One region of the Tepidamorphus sp. 3E244 genome, then DNA from elsewhere that is predicted to be linked to it. Evidence: riboswitches for the same ligand, from Rfam matches in the RefSeq annotation. Region 1 holds a riboswitch; each other region holds the start of a gene.
The links. Region 1 has a riboswitch for thiamine pyrophosphate ahead of thiC (phosphomethylpyrimidine synthase ThiC). Riboswitches for the same ligand answer to the same signal wherever they lie in the genome.

Region 1 (7,317 bases):
CGTGACAGGGCATCGTCGCGGATTTGCGCGGCCGGGTGCCCCTTGGCGAGATCGGCCGCGTGGGCGGCGATCTTGTAGGTGATGACGCCGACCTTCACGTCGTCACGGTCGGGCAGGCCGAGGTGCTCCTTGGGCGTGACGTAGCAGAGCATGGCGGTGCCGAACCAACCGATCATGGCCGCACCGATGCCCGACGTGATGTGGTCGTAGCCGGGTGCGATGTCGGTGGTGAGCGGTCCAAGCGTGTAGAACGGAGCCTCGCCACAGGTCTCCAGCTGCTTGTCCATGTTGGCCTTGATCTTGTGCATCGGCACGTGGCCGGGGCCCTCGATCATCACCTGGCAATCCTTCTTCCAGGCGATCTGCGTCAACTCACCGAGGGTTTCCAGTTCCGCGAACTGAGCCGCGTCATTGGCATCCGCGATGGAGCCGGGTCGCAACCCGTCGCCGAGAGAGAACGACACGTCATAGGCGCGGCAGATGTCGCAGATCTCTTCAAAGTGCTCGTAGAGAAAGCTCTCGCGGTGGTGGTGCAGGCACCACTTGGCCATGATCGAGCCGCCGCGCGACACGATGCCGGTGACACGGTCGACGGTGAGCGGGATGTAGTGCAGGCGTACGCCGGCATGGATGGTGAAGTAGTCCACGCCCTGTTCTGCCTGCTCGATGAGCGTGTCGCGGTAGACCTCCCACGACAGGTCCTCGGCGATGCCGTTGACCTTTTCCAGCGCCTGGTAGAGCGGCACCGTGCCGATGGGGACGGGCGAGTTTCGGATGATCCATTCACGGATGTTGTGGATGTTGCGCCCTGTCGACAGGTCCATGACCGTGTCGGCGCCCCAGCGGATCGCCCACACCATCTTCTCCACTTCCTCCGCCATGGAGGAGGTGACGGCCGAGTTGCCGATATTGGCGTTGATCTTCACCAGGAAGTTCCGGCCGATCGCCATCGGCTCGCTTTCCGGGTGATTGATGTTGGAGGGGATGATCGCGCGGCCGCTGGCGATTTCCTGGCGCACGAATTCCGGCGTCACGAAATCGGGGATGGACGCGCCGAAATCCTCGCCGTCACGCTCGATCTTCTCGCGCAGCTTTTCGCGGCCGAGATTCTCGCGGATGGCGACGAACTCCATCTCCGGCGTGATGATGCCGGCGCGCGCATAGGCCATCTGGGTCACGGCCTTGCCGTTGCGTGCCTTCAGCGGGCTATGGCGGACGGGGAATTCCGGCGTCAGCTTGTCAGCAGAGACCGAGCCGTTGTCCTCAGGGCGCACGCTTCGGCCTTCATAGGCCTCGACGTCGCCGCGCGCGGTGACCCAGTTCCCGCGGACGCGCGGCAGACCTGAATTGATGTCGGTTGTCGCGTCCGGGTCGGTATAGGGGCCGGAGGAATCGTACACCGTGACCGGCGGCTCGCCAGCGGTCGGGTGAACGGCGATCTCGCGCATCGGCACGCGAATATCGGGATGGAAGATGCCGGTGTGGTGGATCTTGCGCGAGGCGGGCAGGGGGCCGGTGGTGACCTCAACCTTTTTCGCGGTCGAACCGTCGATGGGCTTTTCGAACGTCATGTCGGATGCTCCGTGCAACAGCAGTGGAGATCCAGTCGCTTCGGGAATGAAGTGGGGCTGCCCGGCCTGAACGGGCCTTTGAACTTGCCGATATCGGTAGCGCGGGCATGAGCACCGTCCCTCCGCCAGTGTGAACTGGATCAGGTTCGTCGGGTCACCGCGCTGCATGGCCGTATCCGGCCTGCCCAGCGATATCTCAGCCCCTTGTCGGGACCCCCCGGGTGAAGATGCGAGGTTGCCGCCGTGCATTCGCCAAGTCAATTGCCCTTGAAGAGGCCGAAACGCTTATTTTCCACGCGGCGGGGTCGGAACCGTCATATCGGCGGGAGTCGTTCGGAACTTTTGGCCGAAAGGCGACGTTTCCCCACCAGTTGTTACAGGAGGAGCAGGCATGAAAACCCGCCATCAGATTACCGCCCTCGTCGCCATGCAGATCGCACCGGTCATCTTCGGCCTCGGCATCATCGCCGTTCTGATGATCCCGGCGCTGAATGCCAATGCGATGTACCTGATCCCGCTCGCGGTTGCCGCGAGCTTCCTCATCTCACCGCTGATCGCCTACCGGATTGCACCGGAACTGCGCACCGCGCGGCTTTACGAGGATTCCCCGCGCCGCGCGGCGTAAAGCGCCAGCGCTGCCGCGTTCGAGACGTTCAGGCTCTTGATCGCACCCGGCATGTCGAGACGCGCGAGCACAGTGCAATGTTCGCGCGTTCTCTGTCTCAGGCCTTTGCCTTCTGCCCCCAGCACCAGCGCATAGGGCGAGGCGCCCGTCACCGTTTCCAGGTCCGTTTCGCCCTCGCTATCCAGCCCGATGAGGCGCACGCCGTTCTCGGCGAGGCGCGCCATGGCGTCGGCGAGATTGCGCTCGCGGATGAAGGGCACGTATTCCAGCGCGCCGGATGCGGATTTCGCCAGAACCGCACTTTCAACGGGTGAATGCCGCGCGGTCGTGACGATTGCATCAACCGCGAAAGCAGCTGCGGACCGCAGGATCGCGCCGACATTGTGCGGGTCGGTGATCTGGTCCAGCACGAGAAGCCGTGCAGCTTTCGTCTTCGGGCCGAAGAGGAAATCGTCCAGCGCCATATCCGGGATCGGCGCGCAATCCAGCCGCACGCCCTGGTGGACCGTGTCCTTTCCGAAATGCCGGTCAAGTTCGCGCGGATGGGTCTCGATGACCTCCAAGCCGGCCGGAACCGCATCGCCGAGCTTGCGCAGCGCATTCGCCGATGCGTGCAGCTCGAAGAGCTTGCGCTGCGGGTTGCCGAGGGCGGCTTCCACCGTGTGCAAACCGTAGAGAGATAACCGCTCGGGCGGGGCGGGTGGCGCGTTGCCGCCGCCAGGCTTTCGATGTCCACCGGGGGCGCCCTTTCGGGCGTTTCGCTTGTGATCTGGTCTGTTCATGCCGCCTGATAGCGCAGCCGAAGACGCGGCGCCACGTCAAGATTGGCATCTGCGTGACTTTGGCGGGCTTTGCAGCGGGAAATGCGGTTGACACCCGGACCATTCATTTTCATAAAGCGCGCTCGCTGCGCCGCCGGATCATTTCCGGCGTTTGTTTGCGAACTCCGTGGAGGGGTGCCCGAGTGGCTAAAGGGGACGGGCTGTAAACCCGTTGGCTATGCCTACGTTGGTTCGAATCCAACCCCCTCCACCATCATTTCCTTGCATCTAGCCGCCGCGCCAGCCCTAGATGCGGGATATCCTCTTCACGCTGTCGCGGTCTTCGGCCGCCTCGCTCCAGAGAGGGCGCGCCAAGGGCGCGGCGCCCGGTCGGGCTTGCGAACACCCGAGTGTTCGAGGGAGCGCAAGATTTGCCGAGACGCACGCCGAAATGAATTTTGCGGCTGGCAGTGTGGGGCAGGTGATTATATCTTGCCGACGATCAACGACGTTCAAGCGGGTATAGCTCAGGGGTAGAGCAACAGCCTTCCAAGCTGAAGACGCGGGTTCGATTCCCGCTACCCGCTCCAATCGTTGTCTCGTGGCGAGTTCCACGAGACAAATGGTGGTTGGGTCGCACCAACCCGCGCTTTGCACTACGGTGACGTTCTCGCCATGACTCTTGGCAGTCTCGCAGCCGGCTGAGTCAATTTTCGACAAATCGAGTGCAGCAGGCCCCATGTCGGCGGGGCGTGTGCGATTGCGCGTGGTCACGTCAACTTTTTTCTTGCGTCTTTCGCCCATATCTCTTAACGCGCGGGGCGCGACAAGGGCGGCGGATGAACTGCCGCGCATCAACGAGACCATTTGGAGCCCCGACTCATGGGTAAGGCGAAATTCGAGCGGAACAAGCCGCACGTGAACGTTGGCACGATTGGCCACGTTGACCATGGCAAGACGACGCTGACGGCTGCGATCACGAAGTTTTTCGGCGAGTTCAAGGCGTACGACCAGATTGACGCGGCGCCGGAAGAGAAGGCACGCGGCATCACGATCTCCACGGCGCACGTGGAGTACGAGACCGAGAACCGCCACTACGCCCACGTCGACTGCCCCGGCCACGCGGACTACGTGAAGAACATGATCACGGGTGCCGCCCAGATGGACGGCGCGATCCTGGTCGTGTCTTCCGCCGACGGCCCGATGCCGCAGACGCGCGAGCACATCCTGCTTGCCCGCCAGGTCGGCGTGCCGGCGATCGTGGTGTTCATGAACAAGGTCGACCAGGTCGATGACGAGGAGCTTCTGGAGCTCGTCGAGCTGGAGATCCGCGAGCTTCTGTCCTCGTACGACTTCCCGGGCGACGACATTCCGATCGTCAAGGGCTCGGCGCTGGTTGCGCTGGACGACGGCGACAAGAAGATCGGCGAAGACGCGATCCGCGAGCTGATGGCGCAGGTCGATGCCTACATCCCGACGCCGGAGCGTCCGATCGACCAGCCGTTCCTGATGCCGATCGAAGACGTGTTCTCGATCTCGGGTCGTGGCACGGTCGTCACGGGTCGCGTGGAGCGCGGTGTCGTGAAGGTCGGTGAGGAAATCGAGATCGTCGGCATCAAGGACACGGTGAAGACGACCTGCACGGGTGTGGAGATGTTCCGCAAGCTGCTCGACCAGGGCGAAGCGGGCGACAACATCGGCGCGCTGCTGCGCGGTGTGGAACGCGAGAACGTCGAGCGCGGCCAGGTGCTGTGCAAGCCGGGTTCGGTGACGCCGCACACGAAGTTCAAGGCGGAAGCCTACATCCTGACGAAGGAAGAGGGTGGCCGTCACACGCCGTTCTTCACCAACTACCGTCCGCAGTTCTACTTCCGCACGACGGACGTGACGGGCGTGGTGACGCTACCGGAAGGCACCGAGATGGTGATGCCGGGCGACAACATCGCCATGGATGTGGAGCTGATCGTTCCGATCGCGATGGAAGAGAAGCTGCGCTTCGCCATCCGTGAAGGCGGCCGCACCGTCGGCGCCGGCGTCGTCTCGAAAATCATCGAGTAGCACGCGACGGCTGTCGGGTGGTGCCGAGCATCAGCCGGCATCAGATATCAGAAGCGGGCTTCGGCCCGCTTCTTTTGTTTCGGCAAGGCCATCGCAGCCAAGGGAGGGTGACGTGATCAGCGCAGCGCACTGAAACCGTGTTTCAACGAAAGCGACGAGGATCACCATGTCACGACTAGGTACGTCACGACCCTTTCCGGATGCGCGTGCGCGCCATCCCATCACGCTGCCCAACGGCGACGTTCACCCCAACACCGTCTTTCTCGCCAATGTCATCGACCATCCCAATGTCGAGTTCGGCGACTACACCTATTATTCCGACTTCGAGACGGTCGACGACCATGCCGCCCGCATCGCGCCTTACCTTTATCCCGGTTCGCCGGAGAAACTGCGGATCGGTCGGTTCTGCCAGATCGCCCATGGGGTGCGCTTTATAACCGCGTCCGCCAATCACCCGATGCGCGGCCTTTCGGCCTTTCCGTTCCGCGTGTTCAATCCCGACACCATGACGGCCTACGTGGACGAGGTGGCAGGTTACGGCGACACGGTAATCGGGAACGACGTCTGGCTTGGATACGAGGCAACCGTGCTGCCGGGTGTCACCATTGGCGATGGGGCGATCGTCGGCGCGAAGGCAGTCGTCAGCCGCGACGTGCCGCCTTACTCAATCGTTGCGGGCGACCCGGCGCGCGTGGTGCGGACGCGGTTTGACGACGAAACGATTGCGCGACTGCTCGCCGTGCGGTGGTGGTACTGGGACATAGCGCGCATCGAGGCGGCGCTTCCTGCCATCGAGGCGGGCGATATCGATGCGCTGGAGCGCGCCTGAAGGACTTTGATCCGGGTTGGCAAACAATCGGATGCCACAGGCACTTGAAGCGCGCGGCAAGAGAGATTAGAGAACAGCGCTCCGGCTCGCCGGACTGGCGGCAACGCCATGCAGGGGTATAGCTCAGTTGGTAGAGCGGCGGTCTCCAAAACCGCAGGTCGCGGGTTCGAACCCTGCTGCCCCTGCCATTCTCGTCCCACCGAAAATCTTCGATCTTCTCAGCCCGTCACACCGAAATGGCGGGTGATGCGGGCGACGGCGTCGTCGGTCTCGCTCTTCAAGGTCATGGACCAGGCGAGCGCCTTGCCGTTGGCGGCGATGGCTTCGGCTTCGTCCTCGTTCGCACGGGCCCAGTCGACCTTCTCCGTCAGGTCCGACAGGTCGGCGCGAACCGGAACATAGTGCTCCCACGGGGTGAGGCGGTCGTAATACCACTGGCGGTAGCCGAAGGGGCTGTCGGCCTTGATGACACAGCAGCCCTGAAGCATGCGCTCCATGAAGCTGGACCACGAATTAGAATGGCCGTCGAAGACGAGGCCATAGCGGTCTTTCAGCCATTCGTCGGGCGCGACCCATTCGCCCAGCACGCCGATTTGCTCGTAGTGCCGTTCGTAGGTTGGCCCATATTCCGACCCGATGAAGCGCATGTCACAGGCGGGATGATCCTTAAGCAGGAGTGCTGCGCGCAGCCGCTGGCGCACCAGCGGATTGTTGGTCGCGTCCGCGACGGCCATCCTCGCGCCACAGCCCGTATCCGACCCGCGCCAGCAAATCTCGGTGCGGCGCGCGCGCCAGTCGTGGGTGATGGTTGCGGCTGAATTGCGGATCTCGGCATAGGCGCGGCGGGAATAGAAGATCGGATCGGGGACGAGGATGACGTCGTCCCGGAAACTCGACGGCGAGAGCAGGCCTGCACCCGGCCAGTCGCCATCGGAGAGATCGACGACGATGTCATCGACTGCCGCGGGGCAACGCGCGAGCAGGTAGATGAAGGCCGGCAGGCGGTGAAGCGTCTCCTTGGTCATCCAGTCATGGGGCCAGTCCGGCAGGTGCGCCGTGATGGAGCTGGACGTCCGCGTCAGACGGACATTCATGATGGAGGGATGCTCGGCCCAGTCCGCGATGGAAATGTCGGGCACGGAGACCGGGGCGCTGACAGCCTGCGCGAGCTTCTTCACCGCACGGTTGAGCTTGTGGCGGAAGCGGGCGCGGCGGTAGGGCAGGGCGGGGGCTGAATAAAAAGGCTTTGGGAAAAAGAGCGGATTTGGCATAATCAGGACTTCACTCGGCTGGAGGGTCCTCTCGCACAGGCCCGCCAGTGCTGAATATCACAGATTGCCTCTTGAGAATCTCTTTGCCGGTCGTTATGTAGACCATTACGAGGCGCGCGGGCCATGCCAGCGCGCCCGATTGTTTTGACCCATTTCCCACGGAAGTTCCGGCCCGTATGGCTTCGAAGACCAATCCAGTCAC
Region 2 (7,317 bases), on a different contig from region 1:
GGCGAAGGTGACGTCGGTGTCGAACTGGAGCGACCGCGACCGCGTGTTGCTGCGCTATGGCATCGAGTCCTATTTCGTGCCCGAAGGGCAGGGCAAGGACCTCGAAAACCTCGTGCGCGACGGAGATCTATCGGTGATCGTCGCCGTGACCGAAGACGGGCAGAGCGCGATCAAGGGTCTGGTGAAGAACGGCGAGACGATCTACGACGAGCCGCTATTCTGAGGGCACAGTCGAGCTGGCTCAAAGCTCGACGATGTCGTTGTCTTCGGCCTGCTTTGCAGGCGTTTCCCGCTTGCCCGGCTTTTGCTGCTTGCCGCCGCGTGCCTCGCCGGTCTTGATCGAGAGCGACTTCAACTTCTTGTCCTGCCGTGGCTTGACCGCGTGTTTCCAGAATGTGCTGCGTGGTTCCGGCCCGAAATATCCGTCGATATTGATGAAGGGACGCGGGATCGTCAGCGCCCAGTTCACTCGGTCCATCAGCGTTCGCGTTGAGAACGGCTTGCACACCACCTCGTGCACGCCGAGCCGGGCGATCTCCTGCATGTCGCGGCGGCAGACGTGATTGACGATGAAGATGATCGGCATGCGGCACACGTCCGGCCGCTGGTGCTGACGGATGGCCTTCACCAGTTCGCGGCCGGTCAGGCCCGGCAGGTTTTCGCCGATGAGGGCGATGTCCGCGCCGGAATGGTCGAGCGTCTCAAGCGCCTCGAACCCGTCGCCGACATTCTGGATTTCGGTGGCCCCGAAGGACCGCATCATGGAGGAAAGCTGCCGACGGTCCCAGGAGCTAGGCTCGGCGACAAGAATGCGACGAAGATGCAACTTTGGGTTGGTGTTCTGCAACGCGTCGACATCCATTGTCCGTACCGGATTATCTAGATATATCCGGCTTTAACGCGCAAGTACTTACGTAGCGTTAAGCCTCTGTTGGCCGATTTCTACGTGCCGCGGCGGCCAAAGACAAGCCAATTGTTCCCAGTACAAACAACGCACAAACCGTTGCGGTCAACGGACTGGTGACGGCGAAAAACGCGCTGACGGCCAAAAGTATATTCGCAACCAATACGCGAGTGGCCACCCACGTGTGGGACTTTCCGGCCCGGCGCGCACGCTGATAGAGGTGCGTGGAATGCGCCTCGGTGATCCGCTCGCCTTTCAGCAGCCGGTGCACGAGCGTGCCTGTTGCATCGGCGATGAAATATGTTGGCAGGATCAGCGCGGCCAGCGGTGCGCCTGCCAGTGCCAGCATCAACAGGAGGAAGCCGGTGACGTAGCCCAGCGGCACCGACCCGGAATCTCCGAGGAACACCCGCGCGGGCGGCCAGTTGAAGGGCAGGAAGGCCAGCGCGGAGGCCGCGAGCGCCACGGCGATGGCTGTCGCATAGCCGGGATAGGCAAGGGCTGGAAACGCGATGGCGATGGCGGCCACTGCGACGCTCGCGGTGGCAACCTGGCCCGTTGCAAGCCCGTCCAGCCCGTCCATGAAGTTCACGACATTGATGAACCAGACCCAGGCAAGCGCGAGCAACAGGCGTTCCAGGGTCATCGGAAAAAGATCGGGCGCAAGTCGCATGGACGAGGGCAACAGCAGCAGCGGAAGCGCCACCGCCAGCGCCTGCGCCAGCAGACGCAGGACAACCGGTTGCGGATGCCGGTCGTCGAGCCAGGAGATCGCGGTCAGCATCACGACGCCCGACAGGACGATCCACATGAAGGCCGGGACTGGCAAATGGACGTTTAGGCCGAGCCAGACCAGCGCCAAGGGGCCGACGATGGCAAGCCCGCCGCCACGCGGCACGGGCGCCACGTGGTTGGACCTCGGGCCGGGCACATCAAGGATACCGTGGGCGGTGAGATGACGGATAAGGAAGGGCGTTGCCGCGAGTGTCGCAGCACCACCGATCAGCCCGCAAATCGCTGCCACGGAAAGGTTCAAGCCAGCCAACACCCAGTCGTGATGCATGCATGCCGGTTAACCAGACCGGCTGCGCATATGAAACTTATCGCGTGCGAGCGCATTGATTGTCCATCGCAATGGTCCGCAAAAATGAAAGGACACAAGATGGAACCGAGAGATGAACGTGTTGTCGTGCATGAGAACGGTGGTGCTAGTGCTACCTGGCTTATTGCCGGTATCCTGATCGCAGTTCTGGCCGGCGCGGCTTTCCTGTACTCCGGTGGCTTCTTCAATGGTGGCGATTCCGTCAACGTCGACCTTCAGGTGCCTGACGTGTCTGCCCCCGCCGGTGACGGCGGCTCTGCCGGTGGTTCGGCTGGTGGTGAAGGCGGCACGGCCAACTGATCTGCCATGCAGCTGGCGGGATTGTCCCGCCCCCAAATCTGTGCTTTCCGGGAGTGAGGATCACCTCGCTTCCGGAAAGTCGTTTTCGTGAACCCCGCTCTCGGCGTCTCACTCAAGGTCGCGTCTGCACTGCTGTTCACCGGCATGTCGGCGCTGATCAAGTCGATCGGAACCGAGCTTCCGACCGGCGAGATCGTGTTCGGGCGAAGCTTCTTCGCCATCCTCCCCATTCTCATCTACATCTGCTGGCGCGTCTCCCACGAAACCCGGGCTGACGGCTCGCGCTCGCCGCTCCTGCGCGGCATTGCAGACGCCCTCAAGACGACCAACAAGCTGGGGCATTTTCAGCGTGGCTTCATCGGCTGCTGCGCCATGGGGTTGTCGTTCTACGCCCTGTCGCTGCTGCCGCTGCCGGATGCCATCACGCTCGGCTATGCCGCGCCGCTGGTCACGGTCCTGCTCGCGCCACTGCTGCTGGGCGAGCGTGTCGGTATCTACCGGTCGAGTGCGGTGGTCGTAGGCTTTGTCGGCGTGCTCATCGTGCTGTCGCCACACCTCTTGTCGGAAATCGACCGGGGCGATGACGCATCGCTTGGCGCGATGGTGGCGCTGGCGGCTGCCTGCTGCACGGCGCTTGCCATGATCCAGATCCGCGCGCTGACCAAGCACGAATCCACCATGTCGATCACCTTCTACTTTTCCGTCAGCGGCACCGTGTTCGGGTTGGCCTCGCTGCCCTTCGGCTGGGTGCTTCCCGACGCGATGATGGTCGCGAAACTGGTGACCATCGGCTTCATCGGCGGTGTTGCGCAGATCTTCCTGACCGAAAGCTACCGCCACGCGCCGACATCGCTGATCGCGCCGTTCGACTACACGACGCTGATCTGGGCGATGGTGCTGGGCTACATGCTGTTCGACGACGTACCGCAGCCGATCATGCTGGTGGGCGCGTCGATCATCGTGCTGTCGGGCCTGTTCGTGATCTACCGAGAGCGCCAACTGGGGCTGGAACGCGCACGCCAGCGCAAGGCAGGCGGCGTTCCGCTGGCCTGACCGGGCAGGTCCTTTCGCGCGCCTCAGAACGCCTTGAAGGTGGGGATCGTCTTGGTATCGCGAATGCCGTCGACCGTGTGGACGTTCTCGTTGACGAAATGGCCGATATCGGTGTCGGCCTCGACGTAGAACTTCACCAACAGGTCATGATCGCCCGCGATGGAATAGATTTCCGAGGCGATCTCGCGGTCGGCAATGGCGTTGGCGACCTCGTAGGCCTTGCCCAGATGGCACTTGATCAGCATGTAGAACGGCGTCATCGGCAAACGGCTCCGGTGGCTTGAAGGATCAGGACTTTTTCACATGCCACCCGGGATGCACAAGCCGCAAGCCTTGCAACGGGCGCGGTGGCTCCATAGGTTTGCGTGCATAGTCAGTCGTTGGGGTGTCGCGCAAACGAGTCGCGACTGAGAGGCGGATCGCCAACCCATTGAACCTGATCCGGATTGTGCCGGCGGAGGGAACGATGAAATCATTTACGGGCATCACGCACCGCCATGCGGTGTGCATTTCGGCGGGAAGCCGGGCATGAGCGGCGAAAACGCCAGCCGGCCCGAGGACATCGCCGCAGCCGCTGCCGATGCGCTGGCCAACCTGCGCGAACGGCAGCCGCGAATCCATGTCATCACCAACACGGTCGCGCAGCCGATCACCGCGAACATCCTGATCGCGGCGGGCGCGGTGCCGTCCATGACTGTGTCGCCGGTCGAAGTGCCGGACTTCGCCGCGCGATGCGACGCGCTGCTCGTCAATCTCGGCACGCTGGACGAGGATCGCCGCAGCGCCATCCCCGGCGCGCTCGACGTCGTTGGGGAAGAAGGCACGCCGTGGGTGCTGGACCCCGTGTTCGTGGACGTATCCTCCTCGCGCATGCGGTTCACGCGCGAAATCCTCAAGCGCGAGCCGTGGGTGCTTCGCTGCAACCGCGCCGAGGCGACCGCGCTGGCTGAGGCCGAGGGCTATTCCACAGAGATGGCCGACAAGCTGGCCCTCGACCTGATGACCGTGCTGCTCGTCACCGGCCGCAAGGACTACCTGACCAATGGCAGCCGCCATCGCCACCTCAACAACGGAAATCCGCTGCTTGGGCAGGTGACCGGGACGGGCTGCGCGGGTTCCGCGCTCACCGCGGCTTTCCTTGCGGTGACGCATGACCCGTTCGTCGCGGCTGGTGCTGCTGCCGCGCTGCTGGGCGTTGCCGCCGAGCACGCGAACCAGGGCGCGGAGGGGCCAGGCAGTTTCGCATGGCGGCTGGTCGATGCGGTCTATTCCCTGTCGCCCGCCGATCTCGCGCGCCACGCCCGCTTTTCCTGAACGCATCCAACCGAGAGGTCTGACACGCGATGAGCGCATCGCCACAACTTCATGATGATCGTCCGCGCGTCGATACGCGGCTTTACGTTCTGGTTGATCCGGCCGTTCCGCACGCGGGCAGTCTTGCCGAACTCGCGGCGCAGGCTGCTGATGGCGGCGCAACGCTGATCCAGCTCCGCGACAAGGATGGCGATACCCGTGCGATGATCGATTCAGCGCGCGATATCGTCGCGACGCTCGACGGGCGGGCCGATTTCGTCATCAACGACCGGGTCGACGTGGCGCTGGCGTCGGGTGCCGACGGTGTCCACCTCGGGCAGGACGACATGCACCCGGCAGACGCGCGCCGTCTGCTCGGCCCCGACGCGATCATCGGGCTGACGATCAAGAACCTGGACCATGTGAAGTCCGCGCCGCTCGACGTGATCGACTACTGCGCGATTGGCGGTGTGTTCGAGACCTCGTCCAAGGACAACCCGGATGCGCCCGTCGGCCTCGATGGCCTGCTGGAGATGACCGAGGCACTGCGCGCGCGCGGGTTCCCCGGCGCGATCTGCGCCATTGCCGGCATTACGCTGGAGCGGGCGGGCGAGGTTGTCGCCGCCGGTGCGGACGGCATCTGCGTGGTCTCCGCCGTCATCAGCGCCAACGACCCGCAGGATGCGGCAGCGGCCTTGCGGCTGCGGGTGGACGAGGCACTGGCGGGGAGGGGCGCATGATCCCAATCGCGGTAACAATCGCCGGATCCGATTCCAGCGGGGGTGCGGGCATCCAGGCCGACCTGAAAACGTTCTCTGCGCTTGGCGTCTACGGTGCGTCGGTCATCGCAGCACTGACGGCGCAGAACACGAAGGGCGTCACCGGCGTGATGGACGTGCCGCCGGACTTCGTGACGCAGCAGATCGACGCGGTCTATTCCGACCTCGCGGTGTCGGCCACGAAGATCGGGATGCTCAGCGATCCCGATACCATCCGCGCGGTCGCCGACGGGCTGAAACGCCACGGCACGTCGAACATCGTGCTCGACCCGGTGATGGTCGCCACCAGTGGCGATCCGCTGCTGAAGCCCGAAGCGGTCAACGTCATCCGCGAGGTGCTGATGCCGCTCGCCGATGTCGTGACCCCGAACCTGCATGAAGCTGCGGTTCTGGCGGAAACAGACGTCGGCCACACGATCGAGGACATGATCGCGCAGGGCGAGGCGTTGCGCGCGGCTGGTGCCAATGCCGTGCTCATCAAGGGCGGGCATCTCGACGGCGATGCCATCGACATCCTCGTCTACGAGGGCGGCCACGAGCGCTTCTCCTCTCCACGCATCGACACGCAGAACACGCATGGCACGGGATGCACCCTGTCCTCGGCCATCGCGGCGCGGCTCGCCCACGGCGACGCGCTGAACGACGCGGTGTCGGCGGCCAAGCTCTACCTTTTCGGAGCGCTGTCGGCCTCGGGTCAACTCGACGTGGGCAAGGGCCACGGCCCCGTCCACCACTTCCACGAACTCTGGGAAACCGGAAAAGGCAGATCATGACCCTATCCAGACGCAACCTTCTCACCGCCAGCGCGGCAGGCGCTGCCAGTCTTGCAAGCCCCGCCGTCGTGCAGGCGCAGGAGACCCGCAACTGGCGCATGGTGACATCGTGGCCGAAGAACCTGCCGGGACCGGGCGTTACCGCAGAGCGCCTGGCGCAGCGCATCACCGCTGCCAGCGGCGGCGCGCTCAACGTCACGGTCTACGCGGCGGGCGAAATCGTGCCGCCGCTCGAGGTCTTCGACGCGGTGCAGTCCGGCACCGCGCAGATGGCGCACACGGCGAGCTTCTTCTGGCAGGGCAGGCTTCCGGCCTCGGTCTTCTACACGGCGATCCCCTTCGGCCTGACCGCGCCGGAACACGCAGCCTGGATTCTGCATGGCGGCGGACAGGACCTGTGGGACGAGCTTTATGCCCCATCCGGCATCAAGCCGTTCATGGGCGGCAATACCGGTATGCAAATGGGCGGCTGGTTCCGCAAGGAAATCAACGGCCTTGATGACTTCAAGGGCCTGAAGATGCGGATGCCCGGCCTTGGCGGGGCGATCCTTGCCAAGCTCGGAGGGGCGTCGGTCTCGTTGCCGCCCGGCGACATCTACGGCGCACTTCAGTCAGGCCTCGTGGATGCCGCCGAGTTCCTCGGCCCGTGGTCTGACTTCGCGCAAGGCTTCTACCGGGTCGCGCCGTATTACTACGCGCCGGGCTGGCACGAGCCGAACGGGACCGGCGAATGCCTCGTCTCGCTTCAAGCCTACGAGGCCCTGCCGGACGACCTGAAAGCCATTGTCTCGGATTCATGCGCGGCCGAGAACGCGCTGTCTGTCGCTGAATCCGACTGGGAAAACGCGCAGGCGCTGCGTACGCTCGTCGACGAGTACGACGTGAAGCTGCGCACCTTCCCCGAGGACGTGATCACGGCTGCACGCGAGGCTTCCGTCACGGTGCTGGACGAAGCAGCCGCCAAGGACGAGATGTTTGCGAAGATCCTGAAGTCCTACCGTGCGGCCAAGACGCGGCTGACGCCGTGGACCAAGGCCGGCACGGAGACTTTCCTCGCTGCGCGCGGCGACGCCTAGCCTTCCGCCGGCTCGCCGGTCTCGGGCGTTTCGTCCG
Region 3 (7,317 bases), on a different contig from region 1:
TAATGTCCGCCGCCTTCACCGTAATCAGCGAGATTGCATGACAGGGGCAGGCCCCTTGCGCACACTGTCGCGCGGTGAAATGAGACGGGCGGAACACGTGAAGGGTTGGATTACGCATGGCTAATGTCGTGGTCGTCGGCTCCCAGTGGGGCGACGAGGGCAAGGGCAAGATCGTCGACTGGCTTTCGGAACGCGCGGATGTCGTTGTGCGCTTCCAGGGCGGTCACAACGCGGGCCATACGCTCGTCGTCGATGGCAAGGTCTACAAGCTGTCGCTGCTGCCCTCCGGCGTGGTGCGCTCGGGCAAGCTGTCGGTCATCGGCAACGGCGTCGTCATCGACCCGCACGCGCTGGCCGAGGAAATCGAGCGCCTGCGCGGGCAGGGGGTCGAACTGTCCCACGACAATCTTCGCATCGCCGACAATGCCTGCCTGATCCTGTCGGTCCACCGCGACCTCGACGGCATGCGCGAGAACGCCGCCAGCGAAGGCGCGCGCATCGGCACCACGCGTCGCGGCATCGGCCCGGCCTACGAGGACAAGGTCGGCCGTCGCGCGATCCGCGTGATGGATCTCGTGAACCTCAAGTCGCTGCCGGCGAAGATCGACCGCATGCTGGCGCACCACAACGCGCTGCGCCGCGGTTTCGGCGAGCCGGAGATCGCGCCGGATGCGCTGTTTGAGGAACTGGAATCCGTTGCCGGGCGCCTGCTCCCTTATGTCGACCGGGTGTGGAAGCTGCTGGACGACATGCGCCGCGAGGGCAAGCGCATCCTGTTCGAGGGTGCGCAAGGCGCGATGCTCGACATCGACCACGGCACCTATCCCTTCGTGACCTCCTCCAACACGGTTGCCGGCCAGGCCGCTGCCGGATCGGGCCTTGGCCCGGGCGGCGTCGACTATGTTCTCGGCATCACCAAGGCCTATACGACACGCGTCGGCGAGGGGCCGTTCCCGACCGAACTCAAGGACGAGGTCGGTGCGCGTCTGGGCGAGCGCGGCCGCGAATTCGGAACCGTCACGGGCCGCCAGCGCCGCTGCGGCTGGTTCGATGCGGTGATGGTTCGCCAGGCGATGATCACCTCCGGCGTGACCGGCATCGCGCTGACCAAGCTCGACGTTCTCGACGGCTTCGATGAGTTGAAAGTCTGCATCGGCTATGAACTCGACGGACGTAGCATCGACTACTTCCCCGCCTCGCAAGGCGCGCAGGCGCGCGTCACGCCGGTCTACGAGACGCTCGAAGGCTGGAGCGGCAGCACGGCAGGTGCGCGTTCATGGGCCGACCTGCCGGCGCAGGCAGTCAAGTATGTCCGCCGCATCGAGGAACTGATCGGGGCACCCGTTGCGATGCTTTCGACCAGCCCGGAGCGCGAGGACACCATCCTTGTTCATGACCCATTCCGCGATTAGGTTAATGACCAACCCGGCGGCGACGCACACCAGCCGCCCAAAAGCGTAGATCAGTGTATTCGACATGACCGACTTCAATTCCGTCCTGCGCCGAGCCATCGGCAACCTGCCAGAGAACACGGTTGCCGCGCGCCGCCAGCTGTACGCGCGTGCCGAAACAGCGCTCGTCGCACAGCTGCAGAAGTCGGATCCGCCAGCGGATGCCGAGCACATCGCGAAGATGCGGGAAAACCTGCGTGCTGCCGTTCGCACCATCGAGGCGGAAGAGGCGGCGAAGGGGCCTGCGTTGGCGGCACCGCCGGAACGTCCTGCCGTCGCCCCGCCGGCACAACCGGCGGCCATTGCGCCGCCCGCGCAGCCTGGTTCGACGCCGCGTCCCTCCATTCCCGGTTCGCCGGGTTACGTGTCGCCGCAGCGACAGCGCCCTGACCAGTTCCTGCAGCCGGCCGCCTCTCCCACGCCGCCGCCGCCAAACCAGAGGGCGCAGCCCGATCCCGATGCGCCCGCGGTACAGGTCGATCCGGCGCAGCTTCCAAACCAGCCGGTTTCGCCGGGTTATTCCAACGCGCCGTCCGTCGAGATGGACGATGACGGCTTCGCCCCGCCTCCGGGTGTCCCTGAAGGCCCCGAGGACGACCAGCATTTTGACGACTGGCCCGATCCCGGCGCCTACGAGCTTGAGACGCGCAGCCGCCCGTGGGGCTGGCTGATCGCGCTGTTCATCGTCGGCTGCATTGCCGGTGTCGGTTACTGGAAGCGTGACGCGATCATGGATGCGGCAGCTCCGCTGCTCGCCCTGATCCAGCAGGAAGGTGCCGACGACGAGAAGGTCGAGGCCCGTCTTCCCGGCGACGGCGAGAATGCCGGCCAGGATGCGCCGGCCGCGCCGGACCAGCCGGCTGAGCCCGCGCCCGAACCGCCCGCGGCGCCGCCCGGCGAGGCAGTGATCGAGGCGCTGCTCGTGGAAGAAGGCGAGACCGCGCAGGCGACCCCGGCTGAAGTTCCGGGCTCGGTCACTTGGACGCTGAACCGCGAGAACGGCATTCCGGTCATCGAGGGGCGCGTACGCGTTCCCTCCCGCGACTTCGCGCTCAGCGTGATGATCCGCAAGAACACCGATCCGGCCTTCCCGGCCACCCACACGATCGATTTCGTCTTCTCGATCCCGCCGGGCTTCGGCGGTGGTGGCATCAACAACGTGCCGGGCCTGCTGACCAAGACGACGCCGAAGGCGCGTGGCGGGCCGCTGGCGGGCGAGGTCGTGCGCGTCGATGACGGCATCTTCCTGATGGCGCTTCTGGCGGGCGACCAGGACACGCCGCGCAACATCCAGGCGATGTCTCAGCATCCGTTCCTCGACGTGCCGATGGTTTATGCCAACGGCCAGCGCGCCATCGTGACGATGGCCAAGGGGCCGGAAGGCGAACAGGTTTTCCGCGAGGCCTTCGCGGAATGGGGACAGAACCAGTCGCAGTAGACGATTCTTCCCACCCGGTTCCGCGCGGTAAGCAAAACGCGGAGCCGGACCACAAAATTCGTTCCTAGGGGTGTCCTCAGGCCTTGGTGCCGCGGGACTGAGATGGCGGCACCGCCGAACCCTTCGAACCTGACCCGGGTGATGCCGGCGTAGGGACGGGAACTGGTTGCGGCGAAGGTCCGCTTTTCCAATTCTCATTCGTGCGCGCACCCGGTCTCACAACCGGAGTGACGAAACGCCTTGCGCGACACGGTCAACGACATCGGTGGAGCTGTCCTGCGCGGCGCGCTGTGGGTTGCCGGGTTGCTCGTCGTCTGGTGGGTGGCCCACGCGACGTTTGCGCCACCGGCCTTCATCTTCCCCGGCCCGCAAGCGGTGTTTCAGGCCATTGCCGCGCAGTGGGGCTACCTCGCCCATCACGCCGGCATCACGTTTCTTGAGATGGTGCTCGGGCTGATCGTCGGCACCGTGCTGGGTGTCGCGACTGCACTCACCGTCACCCTGTTCCGACCGGCGCGGCACCTGGTGCTGCCGCTGCTGGTGGCGAGCCAGGCGCTTCCCGTCTTTGCCATCGCGCCGCTGCTCGTCATCTGGCTCGGCTTCGGGCTGGCTTCCAAGATCGCGATGGCGACGCTCATCATCTATTTCCCCGTCGCCTCCGCCTTCTATGACGGGTTGCGCCGCACGGAGCCGCACCTGCTCGATCTCGCCCGCCTGTATGGCGCGTCGAACGTCGCCACGACGCTGGTGCTGCGGGTGCCTGCGGCACTGCCAGCGCTCGCCTCCGGCCTGCGGGTCGCGGCGGCCATCGCGCCCATCGGCGCCGTTGTCGGCGAATGGGTCGGGGCCTCGGCAGGGTTGGGTTTCGTCATGCTGCAGGCCAATGCACGGGTGCAGACCGCGCTCGTCTTCGCCTGCCTCCTGTTCCTCGCGGTCGCCGCGCTCGCGCTGCGGCTGATCGTGGAATTTTCCACGCGCCGGCTCGTTCACTGGGTGGACGAACTGCCGGCATGAACTCTTCAAGACCGACAAGGAGATACGCGCCATGAAGCGATTGCTCTCGCTGGCCCTCGTCACCATCGCACTGGCCATCGCCGCACCGGCACAGGCCGCCGACAAGCTGACCCTGCTGCTCGACTGGTTCGTGAACCCCGACCATGCGCCGGTGATCGTCGCGCAGGAGAAGGGCTACTTCGCGGATGAAAACCTCGACGTCGAGATCGTGCCGCCGGCGGACCCATCCGCACCGCCGCGCCTCGTCGCAGCCGGGCAGGGCGACATCGCGATCTCCTACCAGCCTAGCCTGCACCAGCAGATCGGCGAGGGGCTGCCGCTGGTGCGCATCGGCACAATCGTCGAGACGCCGCTCAACACGCTGGTCGCGCTCGAAGGCGGCGAGGTGAAGACCCTCGCCGACCTGAAAGGCAAGACCATCGGTTTCTCTGTCGGCGGCTTCGAGGATGCGCTGCTGAAGATGATGCTGTCGCAGGAAAACCTGACGCTCGACGACGTGAAGCTCGTCAACGTCAACTTCGCCCTGTCGCCTGCGCTGATCGCGGGCAAGGTCGATGTGGTGATCGGCGCGTTCCGCAACTTCGAGCTGACTCAGCTGGATATCGAGGGAAAGACAGGCCTTGCCTTCTACCCGGAAGAGCACGGCGTGCCGGTCTATGACGAGCTGATCTTTGTCGCCCACAAGGACCGGACCGGCGACGAGAAGCTGCTGCGCTTCATGCGGGCCATCGAAAAGGCGACGATCTGGATGACCAACCACCCCGACGAGGGTTGGGAGTTGTTCAAGGCCGCGCATCCCGACCTCGACAACGCGCTGAACCAGCGCGCGTGGGTCGACACCATGCCGCGCTTTGCCAAGCGACCTTTCGCGCTGGACGTTGGCCGCTACGAGCGGTTCGGTGAGTTCATGAAGGAACAGGGGCTGATCAAGGAAACGGTCCCGGTCAGCGACTACGCAGTGACGCTGCGCTGACGAACGAGACTTGCCGGGCGGTTCGCGCCGCCCGGTATGTCTTCTGTTTTCAAGCGGCTTCGGCTGTCTTCAGATCGGCGATTTCGCCGCGCGCGGGGTAGTCCTTTGCCAGCACGAAATCGACCGCGCTCAGCACATCGGACAGGTGCGGGCGAGCGAACGGCATCGACTGCACCGAGACGAAGAAGACCGTGTTGTCCGGCTTGACGAGAAACAGGCCCGGCTCGGAAAAGAGGTGCGGCTCTTCGATCTTCGCCGACGTCGTGCCGCGCGTTGACGAGATGTAGAGGCCCCATGAGCGGGCGACGTCGAGCGGCATGTCGTAGCCGATCGTCAGCTTTTCCAGCCCCCAGTCATTCACGGCCGTGGACGCGCGTTCGGCATCGTCGGCAGAGACGGCGACGACGGTGACGCCGCGCTTGTCGAATTCAGGAAGCTTCGACTCCAGATCCTTGAGTTGCGCCTTGCACAGCGGGCAGTGCAGCCCGCGATAGAACACGACCAGCGTGAAGGTCTGCGGGTGGCTGTCGGCAAGCCGCCAGTGGCCGCCGCCAACGGTGGGGACGGCAAGGTCCGGCGCCTTGGCGCGCGGCAGAACGGGCTGGATATCGGTCATGGATAGAACTCCTGTCGGGGACGCGGGAAACGCCCGCGCGATGTCAGGAGAGAGGTAGGACGATGCGGCGATCAGGGAAGCAGGGCGGTTTCACGTTGCGGTGAGCCGCCGCGCATTTCCTGTGCAGCGCGTCAGGACGCCTGGTGTTCGAGCGCGGCGGGGCCGCGTTCCTGCGCCTTGGATGCCTCGACGACGGCCTTCTGGACCTTTTCGAAGGCGCGAACCTCGATCTGGCGGACGCGCTCGCGACTGACGCCGAATTCCTCCGACAGCTCTTCCAGCGTCAGCGGGTCCTCGGAGAGGCGTCGTACCTCGAAGATGCGGCGTTCGCGGTCGTTCAGCTTGTCCATCGCCGCTTCCAGCATGGTGCGGCGATTGTCGAGTTCCTCGTTCTCTGCGAGCAGGGTTTCCTGGTCCTCGCTGTCATCGACCAGCCAGTCCTGCCATTCCGAAGCACCTTCGGTGTCGGCGCGCAGCGGCGCGTTGAGCGAGGAATCACCGCCCAACCGGCGGTTCATCGACACGACTTCTTCCTCGTTGACGCCGAGGCGGGTGGCGATTTCCGAAACCTGTTCGGGCTTCAGGTCACCGTCTTCCAGCGCTGAAATCTGTCCCTTCACCTTGCGCAGGTTGAAGAACAGCTTCTTCTGGTTGGCGGTGGTGCCCATCTTCACGAGGCTCCACGAACGCAGGATGTATTCCTGGATGGAGGCGCGGATCCACCACATGGCATAGGTCGCCAGGCGGAAGCCCTTGTCCGGCTCGAACCGCTTCACGGCCTGCATCAGGCCGATATTGCCTTCCGACACGATCTCGCTTACCGGCAGGCCGTAGCCGCGATAGCCCATGGCGATCTTCGCGACGAGCCGGAGGTGGCTGGTCACGAGCTGATGCGCCGCGTCGCGGTCGTCATGCTCGCGCCAACGCTTGGCAAGCATGAATTCCTCGTCCGGCTGAAGCATGGGAAACTTGCGGATCTCGTCGAGATAGCGAGATAGGCCCCCATCAGAGCTGATCGTCGGCAAAGCCGCTCTGGCCATGTCGTATTCCCTCGTGAATGGCGTTTCGCGCCTGGGCCCCGTTCAGGCGGCATCGTGGGCGAAACCCTGAAATGCAGACCGACATATATGGTAACGCGACCGGCCTCGCGCAATACGAGGCGGCAAATCGCGGCCTCAAGCGCCTGTATTGACCCAACGAGAGCGCGCCGCAAGCGTTCCATCCGGGATTTGCGGTCAACCTTGCGTGCGCAACCCGTCCAGCAGCGCCTGCATATCCACAGGCAAAGATGATTCGAATCGCATGACGTCACCGGACGCCGGGTGCTCGAACGCCAGCAGAAAGGCGTGCAGGGCCTGACGGTCCAGTTCGACCAGCGCCGCGCGGGCGTCCTCGCTCAGGTGTGCGGCCTTGGTCTTGAAGCCGGTGCCGTAGACCGGGTCACCCAGAAGCGGGTGGCCGATATGGGTCATGTGCACGCGGATCTGGTGCGTGCGGCCCGTCTCGAGCCGGCATTCGAGCAAGCTTGCAAGCGGCTTGCCGCCGCCCTCGAAGCGTTCGAGACGCTGCCAGTGCGTCAGCGCGTGGCGACCCCCGGTTCGCACCGCCATGCGGGTCGCGTTGCCGGGATCGCGGGCCAGCGGTGCATCCACCGTGCCCGACGGCCTGCCGGGAACGCCCCAGACGACGGCCTTGTAAGCCCGCTCCATCGCGCTGGTGCGGCCGTGGTCTGCAAACTGGGCACTGAGCGCCTTGTGGGCGGCATCGTTCTTGGCGACCACCATCAGGCCGCTGGTTTCCTTGTCGATGCGGTGGACGATGCCGG

Region 2: linked by a shared signal. The riboswitch ahead of ACKTEK_RS09915 (hydroxyethylthiazole kinase) and the one ahead of thiC (phosphomethylpyrimidine synthase ThiC) in region 1 are both predicted to bind thiamine pyrophosphate.
Region 3: linked by a shared signal. The riboswitch ahead of ACKTEK_RS12005 (ABC transporter permease) and the one ahead of thiC (phosphomethylpyrimidine synthase ThiC) in region 1 are both predicted to bind thiamine pyrophosphate.

What each region holds. Positions count from the first base shown of each region.
Region 1 is NZ_JBJXCY010000001.1:1,821,256-1,828,572, reverse strand. Features, by position in the region: gene thiC (phosphomethylpyrimidine synthase ThiC) at 1-1,571, opposite strand, end outside; TPP riboswitch at 1,671-1,801, opposite strand; gene ACKTEK_RS08750 (hypothetical protein) at 1,963-2,196, shown strand; gene rlmB (23S rRNA (guanosine(2251)-2'-O)-methyltransferase RlmB) at 2,166-2,978, opposite strand; tRNA gene ACKTEK_RS08740 (tRNA-Tyr) at 3,147-3,231, shown strand; tRNA gene ACKTEK_RS08735 (tRNA-Gly) at 3,474-3,547, shown strand; gene tuf (elongation factor Tu) at 3,840-5,015, shown strand; gene ACKTEK_RS08725 (CatB-related O-acetyltransferase) at 5,182-5,844, shown strand; tRNA gene ACKTEK_RS08720 (tRNA-Trp) at 5,957-6,032, shown strand; gene ACKTEK_RS08715 (glycosyl transferase family 90) at 6,063-7,115, opposite strand; gene secE (preprotein translocase subunit SecE) at 7,292-7,317, shown strand, end outside.
Region 2 is NZ_JBJXCY010000002.1:226,739-234,055, reverse strand. Features, by position in the region: gene ACKTEK_RS09945 (GDYXXLXY domain-containing protein) at 1-223, shown strand, start outside; gene ACKTEK_RS09940 (response regulator) at 242-862, opposite strand; gene ACKTEK_RS09935 (glycosyl transferase) at 921-1,967, opposite strand; gene ACKTEK_RS09930 (hypothetical protein) at 2,067-2,306, shown strand; gene ACKTEK_RS09925 (DMT family transporter) at 2,394-3,359, shown strand; gene ACKTEK_RS09920 (Lrp/AsnC ligand binding domain-containing protein) at 3,383-3,619, opposite strand; TPP riboswitch at 3,731-3,839, shown strand; gene ACKTEK_RS09915 (hydroxyethylthiazole kinase) at 3,888-4,673, shown strand; gene thiE (thiamine phosphate synthase) at 4,703-5,392, shown strand; gene thiD (bifunctional hydroxymethylpyrimidine kinase/phosphomethylpyrimidine kinase) at 5,389-6,204, shown strand; gene ACKTEK_RS09900 (TRAP transporter substrate-binding protein) at 6,201-7,280, shown strand; gene ACKTEK_RS09895 (fumarylacetoacetate hydrolase family protein) at 7,277-7,317, opposite strand, start outside.
Region 3 is NZ_JBJXCY010000002.1:656,339-663,655, reverse strand. Features, by position in the region: gene ACKTEK_RS12015 (adenylosuccinate synthase) at 117-1,412, shown strand; gene ACKTEK_RS12010 (hypothetical protein) at 1,477-2,889, shown strand; TPP riboswitch at 2,946-3,063, shown strand; gene ACKTEK_RS12005 (ABC transporter permease) at 3,130-3,903, shown strand; gene ACKTEK_RS12000 (ABC transporter substrate-binding protein) at 3,935-4,876, shown strand; gene ACKTEK_RS11995 (peroxiredoxin-like family protein) at 4,926-5,492, opposite strand; gene rpoH (RNA polymerase sigma factor RpoH) at 5,624-6,532, opposite strand; gene ACKTEK_RS11985 (RluA family pseudouridine synthase) at 6,728-7,317, opposite strand, start outside.